Regions from separate parts of the Stenotrophomonas sp. PS02297 genome, predicted to be linked through region 1. Evidence: riboswitches for the same ligand, from Rfam matches in the RefSeq annotation. Region 1 holds a riboswitch; each other region holds the start of a gene.
What was found. A riboswitch is a leader RNA that binds a small molecule or an ion and turns the genes downstream of it on or off. The one in region 1 is predicted to bind cobalamin.
Positions count from the first base shown of each region.

Region 1 (2,195 bases):
TCGTCCTTCTGCCAGTCGGCACCGGCGGTCAGCTGCTGGCCCTCGGCGAACAGGACGTCGCCCTGCACGCTGGCGGTGTCGCGGCGCGTGTCGAAGGTGGAAACGAACGTGCGCTTGCCGGCGTCGGCGAAGTAGCTGTCGGCCTGGTCGTTGTTGCGGCCGACCTGCGCGGACAGGCGGAACGCCTCGCCGGGCGTCCACAGCAGCTTGCCGCCATACACCTGCTGGTGGTTTTCGGCCTCGTTGCCGCTGTAGATGCTGCCGTCGTATTCGTTGCGGCTGCTGGCATCGAGCACGTGGCCTTCCACGCTCAGGGTTTCGGCCAGCGCATAACCGCCGCGCAGGTTGAGCGATGCGTTGCGGTAGCCGTCGCGATCGGGTTCGTCGACGTAGCAGCCCTGGAACAGCGCGGCCGAGCCGTTGCAGGCGTTGATGCCGTCGGTCTTCTGCCAGGCGCCCTGCGCCGAAACCCAGCCGCGTTCGCCACGGTTGCTGAAGCCGGCGCTGGCCTGGCGCAGGTTGTGGCTGCCGGCGGTCAGCGCCAGGTTCTGCTGCAGCCCCTTGCCCGCGCTGCGGGTGAAGATCTGGATCACGCCGCCGATCGCCTCGGAGCCGTACAGGCTCGAACGCGGCCCGCGCACGATCTCGACGCGCTCGATCTGGTCGATGGGCAGGTCCTGCAGCGCCGGCATGCCGCTGGTGGCCGCGCCGATGCGCACGCCGTCGACCAGCACCAGCACCTGGTTGGAGGCGGTGCCGCGCATGAACAGCGAGGTGAGCTTGCCGGCGCCGCCCTGGTTGGCGAAATCCAGGCCGGCGCGGCCGCGCAGCAGGTCCAGCACCGAGCCGGCCTGGCTGCGGTCGATCTGCTCGCGGTCGATCACCTGCACCGGCACCACGCTGTCGGCGATGGACACCGGCGTGCGGGTGGCGGTGACGATCACGTCGTCCAGTTCGGTGGGCGCCTGCTCGGCGGCGGCGATGCCCGGCAGCGCGAGCGCCAGGGCGAGGGAAAGGGTGTGGTACGGCAGTTTCATGGGAACTCCTGGACCCGCGCGCTCCCGCGCGGACGGACGGTGGGGGCTGCCAGGAGAAGGGGACGACGGAGCGCGCGCACGGCGTCACTGCCGCCGCCATGCCCTCCGCATCGCAACCAGTCGGCTTCCGGGCCGGTCTCCGGGCTCGCAGGCGAAGCGCGTCGGCGCTTCCGTCCAGGCGCCTTCCCGTGCGATCGATGCACAGTGGCGGTATGCCTGTCCTTGTCCTGCTTACCGTTGCGGGGGCAGCGCCGGAATGGCGCGGCCAGGGGCATCCCTGGCGTGCGCGGCACCGGCTTCCCGTTTCAACCGGCCGGAGCGAGCCCGGCCAGTCACCCGAAAGTGCGCGCATTCTATGCCATCGCCCGCGTCGCCGCCCGGCGCAGCCGGTGGCGGGTGGGCAGCGCCGGATTGGCGCCCTGTGCGGCACATCGTGGAAGCGGCCCGCGCCCTACAATGCGCGATTGCAATGCAGTATCGGAACACACGTGACAGAAGCATGGTTCACCCGGCCCTGCCCGGCGCCTTCGCAGGCGCACCGGCAGCATGCCATCGCCCGCCAGCGGCAACTGACCAAACCGGAAGGCGCGCTGGGGCGCCTGGAAACCCTCGCCATCGAGCTGGCTGCGCTGCAGGGACGCGAGCAGCCGCAGGCCGCGCGGGTGCCGGTGCTGGTGTTCGCCGGCGACCATGGCGTCGCCGTGCAGGGCGTATCGGCGTATCCGGCGGAAGTGACGGTGCAGATGCTGCGCAACTTCGCCGCAGGTGGTGCCGCCATCGCCGTGCTGTCGCGCGAACTGGGGTTGCCGCTGCATGTCTGGGACGTGGGCAGCCTGGCCGACGCGCCGCTCGCCGGCGTGACCTGCGACAAGCCGCGCCGTGGCACCGACGATTTCAGCGCCGGTCCGGCGATGGCGCCGGCCGACCTCGATGCGGTTTTCGACGCCGGCCGGCGCGCGGTCGAAGCCGCTTGCGGCGACGGCGCGGACCTGCTGCTGCTCGGCGAGATGGGCATCGGCAACACCACCTCGGCCAGCGCGCTGGCGGCGGTACTCGGGCCATTGCCCCTGGCGGACCTGGTGGGTGCGGGCACCGGCCTGGATGCGGCGCGCATCGCTCACAAGCAGGCCGTGACCGCACGCGCATTGGCCCTGCACG
Region 1 covers NZ_JASCOS010000079.1:10,289-12,483, reverse strand. Annotated here, with positions in the region: gene btuB (TonB-dependent vitamin B12 receptor) at 1-1,037, opposite strand, end outside; cobalamin riboswitch at 1,150-1,392, opposite strand; gene cobT (nicotinate-nucleotide--dimethylbenzimidazole phosphoribosyltransferase) at 1,526-2,195, shown strand, end outside.

Region 2 (2,195 bases), on a different contig from region 1:
CGCGCGGCGCAGGAAATCACCGGGCCGACGTCGGTACCGGGTTCGGTGCCGGCGTTGACCTTCAGCGTCCTGACCTTGGTGACGAGCCCGGGAATCCAGCTGCGCGCCTCGCCCACCAGCACCACCGTCGAGGCCGCCATGCAGCGCTGGCCGGCCGCGCCGAACGCGGCGCCGGCCAGCGCGTTGAGGGTCTGCTCCTTGTTGGCGTCGGGCAGGATGACCGCGTGGTTCTTCGCGCCCATCATGCACTGCACGCGCTTGCCGGCCAGCGAGGCGCGGTTGTAGACGTGGGTGCCGACCCTGGTCGAGCCGACGAACGACACCGCCTTGATGTCCGGGTGGTCGCAGATCGCGTTGACCACGTCCTCGCCGCCGTGGACGACGTTGAGCACGCCCTTCGGCAGGCCGGCTTCCAGCGCCAGTTCCACCAGCCGCATCGTCACCATCGGGTCCTGCTCCGACGGCTTGAGCACGAAGGTATTGCCGGTGGCGATCGCCATCGGGAACATCCACAGCGGGATCATCGCCGGGAAGTTGAACGGGGTGATGCCGGCGCACACGCCCAGCGGCTGCAGCAGGGTGTAGGTGTCCACGCCAGTGGCGACGTTGTTGGCCAGCTCTCCCAGTTGCAGGTTGCCGATGGCGGCGGCGTGCTCGACCACTTCCAGGCCGCGGAACACGTCGCCCTCGGCATCGGGCAGGGTCTTGCCCTGCTCGGCGGTGAGGATGGCGGCCAGCTCACCCATGTGCTCGCGGATCAGCTGCTGGTACTTCAGGAAGATGCGCGCGCGGGTGCCGATGGGCGTCCTGCGCCAGCGCTTGAAGGCCTCCTTCGCCGCGGCGACGGCGGCATCGACCTCGCCGGCGGTGGCGAATGGCACCCGCGCCAGCACGTCCTGCGTCGCCGGGTTGACCACGTCGCGCCACTGCGTGCTGCCGGACTCGACGAACTCGCCATCGATCAGCAGCTTGACCGTCGCGGCGCTGGCCGCAACACGATGCATCTCATTCATTTGCCTGTCTCCGAATCGCACACCCGCGAAGGAAGGCGGGGTGGAGGACAGGACAAGATGACGGGCGCGCAAGGCGGCTCCATCAGCTCGCCGAGTCGCCCACCGCAACGCCCGAGAGGGATGCCTTTCCAGACATCCCGCACAGGCCGGTCTCCGGGCTTGCGAGCGATGCGTCGCGCATCAATCCGACACCTTCCCGCGCTGCGCGCAGTGGTCGTCCGTCGGGCTTTCTCGCCTACCGTTGCGGGGGCAGCGCCGGCATCGGACCGGCTTCCCGTTTCACCCTGCGCAACGTGACGGCGGCAGGACACCTGTGATGCGGCGGAGTGTAGGAGTTGGTCTCAAATGAAAGCAAGTTGCGGTGCGCAACGGGTTAGCGATTTTCTCTCTGTCATATAGAGCCCAGTGACAGTTAAGGAATGCGTGACTAGTCATTCAGGGCTTGAGATGCGTGCAGGGGGAGGAGATTAGGGATGTTTATCGGGGGTGGAAGGCATCTCCGTTGCCGACTAAAAGTATCGTGATATCCTCTCATCCGACATCCGTCGCCATGATTTGCTCATAATCATGTTCGCTATTCGAGCGAGGACGTGCTCTTTCAAGAAAATCTAGCGATTTTAGTCGCGTTATTTGAGCAAGATATGCGAGGAAAAATAGATGGATCAAGCGCTAATGGCTCTGATTCGCAAGGATTCAGAGGCTAGGTTTCAGAAATTTAAAATAGACCATGAGGTCTTCATTGTGGCTTTTAATCACAAGCCTCTCCTTTCCCTTGGTCTCAAGAGAGGGCGGGATATGGATGAGGCTTTTGCAACGACGGTAAAAAAAATGCGATCTGACCGAGATATCTTCTCGGATGTAAACTACCTAAAGGGGAGGCTTCCCTTGACCAATCCCGATTTCGGGAAAATCTTTTGGTATCTTGTGCTGGCGCTAACCATGAAGGGCCAAGCAAAGAGGGAGGCAATTGAACAAAATGTACGGCAAAGCCTTGAGGCTCTATTTGAGCCGTTCGGACTCGAGTTTGCGGTTGCATCAACCCTGATCGATCCGGATATCGTGGATGTACACATCGCACGTTACGAGATGCCGCACTGGGTTCGGACTCCCGCATCCGCACCGGCGAGTGACCGACCTAAGACACGGCGCAAGTCCCGTCAGCCGTCAGATTTCCCTAAAGAG
Region 2 covers NZ_JASCOS010000010.1:52,688-54,882, forward strand. Annotated here, with positions in the region: gene QMX80_RS04380 (CoA-acylating methylmalonate-semialdehyde dehydrogenase) at 1-1,004, opposite strand, end outside; cobalamin riboswitch at 1,140-1,343, opposite strand; gene QMX80_RS04385 (hypothetical protein) at 1,671-2,195, shown strand, end outside.
Region 2: it holds a riboswitch for cobalamin, as region 1 does, so the genes downstream of both, QMX80_RS04380 (CoA-acylating methylmalonate-semialdehyde dehydrogenase) here and btuB (TonB-dependent vitamin B12 receptor) in region 1, are expected to answer to the same signal.

Region 3 (2,195 bases), on a different contig from region 1:
CGCGCCGTCCGGTGCCGGTCCGGAGCGTTCACGACGCGATGCGGCACGGCGCGCGCGACGGCCTACACTGCGGCAACGGCAAGCGATGGGGAGGCGGCAATGATCCAGTGGTGGGAACTCGGCCTGCGGCTGCTGCTGGCGGCCCTGCTCGGCGCGGTGATCGGCATCAACCGCGGGCGCCTGGAGTGGGCGGCGGGCCTGCGTACGCACATGCTCGTGTGCGTGGGTTCCGCGTTGGCGATCATCGTGTCCGCGTTCGGCTTCTTCGACGTGCTGGGGCATCCCAACGTCCAGCTTGATCCCTCGCGCATCGCCGCGCAGGTGGTCAGCGGCGTCGGCTTCCTCGGCGCCGGCACCATCCTGTTCCTGCAGCGCGAGCAGGTGATCCGTGGCCTGACCACGGCGGCGGGGTTGTGGGCGGTGGCCTCGGTCGGCCTGGCCGCGGGCTCCGGCCTGTACGCGGCGGCGATCATGGCCACGGCGCTGCTGTGGGCGATCCTGGCGCTGCTCAAGCCGCTGGAGCAGCGCTATCTGCGCCGCCGCGCGCGCAGCGGCCGGCTGCGCCTGCGCGTGGCGCTGGGCACGCCGCTGGCCCGGGTCGAAACGGCGGCCAGCGACGCCGGCCTGCCGGTGAAGCGTATCACCCTGCGCCCGCGCGAGCAGGACAACGACATCGTCGACATCGACTGCGACCCGCCGCTGCCGCGCGAACAGATGCTGGCCAAGGCCGAGCAGCTGGGCCGCGTCGAAGGCGTGGTGTCGGTGGAACTGCCGGGGCTGGCCGTCGGCTGACCGCGGGGGCCCGGCGCCGGGCCTCCGTGGCGTCCATCAGGCCGCGGAGAGTTCACCGCGCAGCACCTGCGCCGCTTCCAGCATCGCCTCCAGCGCGGCGCGGGTCTTCAGGCCGCAGTCCGGGTTCACCCACGGCTTTTCCGCCGGCAGTACCCCGGCGACCCTGCGCAGCAGCTCGACCCTCTCGGTGCGCTCGGGTATGCGCGGGGAATGGATGTCGTACATGCCTGGCCCGGCCTGGTTGGGAGAGTCGAAGCGCGCGAACGCATCGAGCAGCTCCATGCGCGAGCGCGAGGTCTCGATCGGGATCACGTCCGCACCCAGCGCCGCCGCCGAATCTATGATGTCGTTGAACTGCGCGTAGCGCATGTAGGTATGGATCCGGGTGGCGTCGGCCACGCCGCTGGCGGCGATGCGGAAGGCCTCCGCCGCCCACGCCCGATACGGCCGCCGCTGCGCCTTGCGCAACGGCAGGCCCTCGCGCAACGCCGGTTCGTCGATCTGGATGCGCGGACGGTTCCGGCCGCCTCCCCGCGGAGACGCCAGGTCGAAACAGGAGGCGACGCGCCTCCAGCCCAGGCCGGTATTCGGGCTGATGGACATGGACGCGGCTGCGTCCGCCTGGTGGCCGTCGCTTCCCGGGCGTTGGGCCCAGTGCCCGGTGACGGCGGTCGTTTCCATTCACCGCTGCGGGGCAGCTCCGGAGTGGCGGGCCTTGCGGGCGCGCTTCACCGGACTACCGTTTAATTCCATTCCTTTATTCGAATAAAGAGACGGGTGAAATCGGCGCGCTCACGACAGGCAGGTGCGCAGCGGCGGTCAAGCCGCGCCGCGGCATGGATCCGGAAGGCGAAGGGGGATGCCGCGGCTCAGTGCACGGTCGCGCGCGAGAACACGTTGATGACCACCACGCCGGCGCAGATCAGGGCGATGCCGAGCAGGGCCGGCAGATCCAGTTTCTGCCTGAACACGACCAGGCCTATCAGCGAGATCAGCACGATGCCCACTCCGGACCAGATCGCATAGGCGATGCCGGTGGGGACCGACTTCATCACCATCGACAGCAGCCAGAAGCACAGGCCGTAGCCGGCCAGCGAGCCCAGTGTCGGCCACAGCCGGCTCATGCCGTCGGAGGCCTTGAGCAGGGAGGTGGCGATGACTTCCAGGACGATGGCGCAGGCGAGCAGGACATAGGCGTTCATGGGCCTATTTTCGCCTGCCACGGCGCCGCGTGCCTCGCCACGCCTGCCCGCCTGCACCGGCCCGGGAGCGGCCCTGTTCAGGCGCTTCGTTTACCCTTGGCATCCCTGTGCCGCCCTCCGGCCGCAGGCGAAGCCGATGCCACGCCCGGAAGAATCCGTTTTGCAGCCGAACCACGACTCGCGCCATGCCGCCTCCCTGCG
Region 3 covers NZ_JASCOS010000011.1:10,989-13,183, reverse strand. Annotated here, with positions in the region: gene QMX80_RS04495 (MgtC/SapB family protein) at 100-792, shown strand; partial or broken gene QMX80_RS04490 (5-methyltetrahydropteroyltriglutamate--homocysteine S-methyltransferase) at 829-1,299, opposite strand; cobalamin riboswitch at 1,353-1,580, opposite strand; gene QMX80_RS04485 (SMR family transporter) at 1,662-1,994, opposite strand; gene dusA (tRNA dihydrouridine(20/20a) synthase DusA) at 2,155-2,195, shown strand, end outside.
Region 3: it holds a riboswitch for cobalamin, as region 1 does, so the genes downstream of both, QMX80_RS04490 (5-methyltetrahydropteroyltriglutamate--homocysteine S-methyltransferase) here and btuB (TonB-dependent vitamin B12 receptor) in region 1, are expected to answer to the same signal.

Region 4 (2,195 bases), on a different contig from region 1:
CCGATTCGTTGGCGATGCCGGTGACCGCCGGCATCATCTGGCGCACCCCGGCCTCAAGCACGCGCAGGCGTTGCGCATCGTCGGCGCTGACCACCTGCATGCGGCCGTCGACGCTCAGTTCACCGTTGTGGAACACGATCTCGCGCGGCGTGGCGTCGTGCCTGCGCAGCCAGATGCCGCCGCCATCGACCAGCACGTCGTAGTCGGTGCTGACACCGCATTGGGTGGAGGAGAGCTCCGGCGATTTCAACGTGCCGGCGCGGGCGGCCACGGACGCGGCCAGGGCGAGCAGGGCGGTGGCGAGAACCAGGCGGCGCATGCGGGGTGTTCCGTGTTCGACAGGGAGACAGCATCGCCGGCTGCCGTCGGTCGCGGCGCCGGCCGGAAGTCATGGCGGCGAAGCCTGGGCAATGGATGATGAATGCGCGCGGTGTTTTCCTACCTCTGAATGGTGCTCCGAGGGCTTGACTGCGCAGCCGCGATGGGCAGGTCGCCATGGGCGGGCACGAGGCCGCGAGCCGGATCGCTTGTGCCCCAAGGGGCAGGCGGTTATCCACAAGATTTGGCGTTGACCCTGTCATTTACCCCCACTATCTTGTGTCCCGTCGGTTCTGGTGGGTTGCTCCCCACCGGATTGAAAGGGAAGCCGGTGACGCCTTGGATGGCCATTCCGGCACTGCCCCGCAGCGGTAATTGGGAACGATCCCGCCACCAAGCACTGAGGCCCGATGCCTTGGGAAGCGGCGGAGTAGGAGGAGGCCCCCGCCTCCATGCCCATGAGTCCGAAGACCTGCCGACGGCCGCGCGAAGCACAGCGCGCGGTGCCGGCTGCGGAGTCTTCGAGGGGAAGACGGCTGGCGACGCGGTACCGCCGGTGGCGACCCTGGGTCGCGTCCGTCTCGGTCGCTGCGACGCCGTCCTTCCATGCTCGCCAACCGCACCGGCCCAGGTTCCTGCGAGGGCAGGCGCCGCGTGCATCCCGCCATGAGGACACATCACCGTGACCGCCACCGATACCGCCGTTGTCCCGACCGAGGCCGGCTTCGAACTGACCCCGCCGCCGACCGCCACCGCCATGAGCGTGACCAAGCGCAATGGCGGCACCGAGCCGGTGGACCTGAACAAGATCGTCCGCGCCATCCAGCGCTGCTGCGAAGGCCTGCATGCGGTCGATCCGATGCGCGTGGCCACCCGCACCATCTCCGGCCTGTACAACGGCGCCACCACCCAGGAACTGGACGAACTGTCGATCCGCACCGCCGCGCTGCTGATCGGCGAGGAGCCGGAATACGGCCGCCTGGCCGCGCGCCTGCTGGCCAACTTCATCGCCAAGGAAGTGTCCGGCCAGGAAATCCACGCGTTCTCGCAGTCGGTCGGCCGCGGCCATGAGGTCGGCCTGATCAACGACCGCCTGCTGAACTTCGTGCAGGTCAACGCGCGCAAGCTCAACGACGCGATCGATCCCGGGTACGACCTCAACTTCGATTACTTCGGCCTGCGCACGCTGTACGACCGTTACCTGCTGCGCCACCCGCACACGCGCAAGGTCATCGAGACCCCGCAGCAGTTCTTCCTGCGCATCGCCAGCGCGCTCAGCGAGGACGTGCCCGAGGCGCTGGCGCTGTACCAGCGGCTGGGCAGCCTGGACTACCTGCCGTCGAGCCCGACCCTGTTCAACGCCGGCACCAGCCACGAGCAGCTGTCCTCCTGCTTCCTGCTGGATTCGCCGTCCGATTCGCTCGAATCCATCTACGCCAGGTACGGCGACATCGCGCAGCTGTCCAAGTTCAGCGGCGGCATCGGCGTGAGCTACACCCGGGTGCGTTCGCGCGGCTCGTTGATCAAGTCCACCAACGGCCACTCCAACGGCATCGTGCCGTGGCTGAAGACGCTGGATTCCTCTGTGGCCGCGGTCAACCAGGGCGGCAAGCGCAAGGGCGCGGCCTGCGTGTACCTGGAAACCTGGCATGCGGACATCGAGGACTTCCTGGAGCTGCGCGACAACGCCGGTGACGATTCGCGCCGCACCCACAACCTCAACCTGGCCAACTGGGTGCCGGACCTGTTCATGCAGCGCGTGGAAGCCGACCAGGAATGGTCGCTGTTCGATCCGCGCGTGGTGCCGGAGTTCACCGACCTGTACGGCGAGGCGTTCGAACGCGCCTACCTGCAGGCCGAGGCGCAGGGCAAGGCGG
Region 4 covers NZ_JASCOS010000011.1:19,953-22,147, reverse strand. Annotated here, with positions in the region: gene QMX80_RS04535 (DUF2884 family protein) at 1-319, opposite strand, end outside; cobalamin riboswitch at 590-813, shown strand; gene QMX80_RS04530 (ribonucleoside-diphosphate reductase subunit alpha) at 1,001-2,195, shown strand, end outside.
Region 4: it holds a riboswitch for cobalamin, as region 1 does, so the genes downstream of both, QMX80_RS04530 (ribonucleoside-diphosphate reductase subunit alpha) here and btuB (TonB-dependent vitamin B12 receptor) in region 1, are expected to answer to the same signal.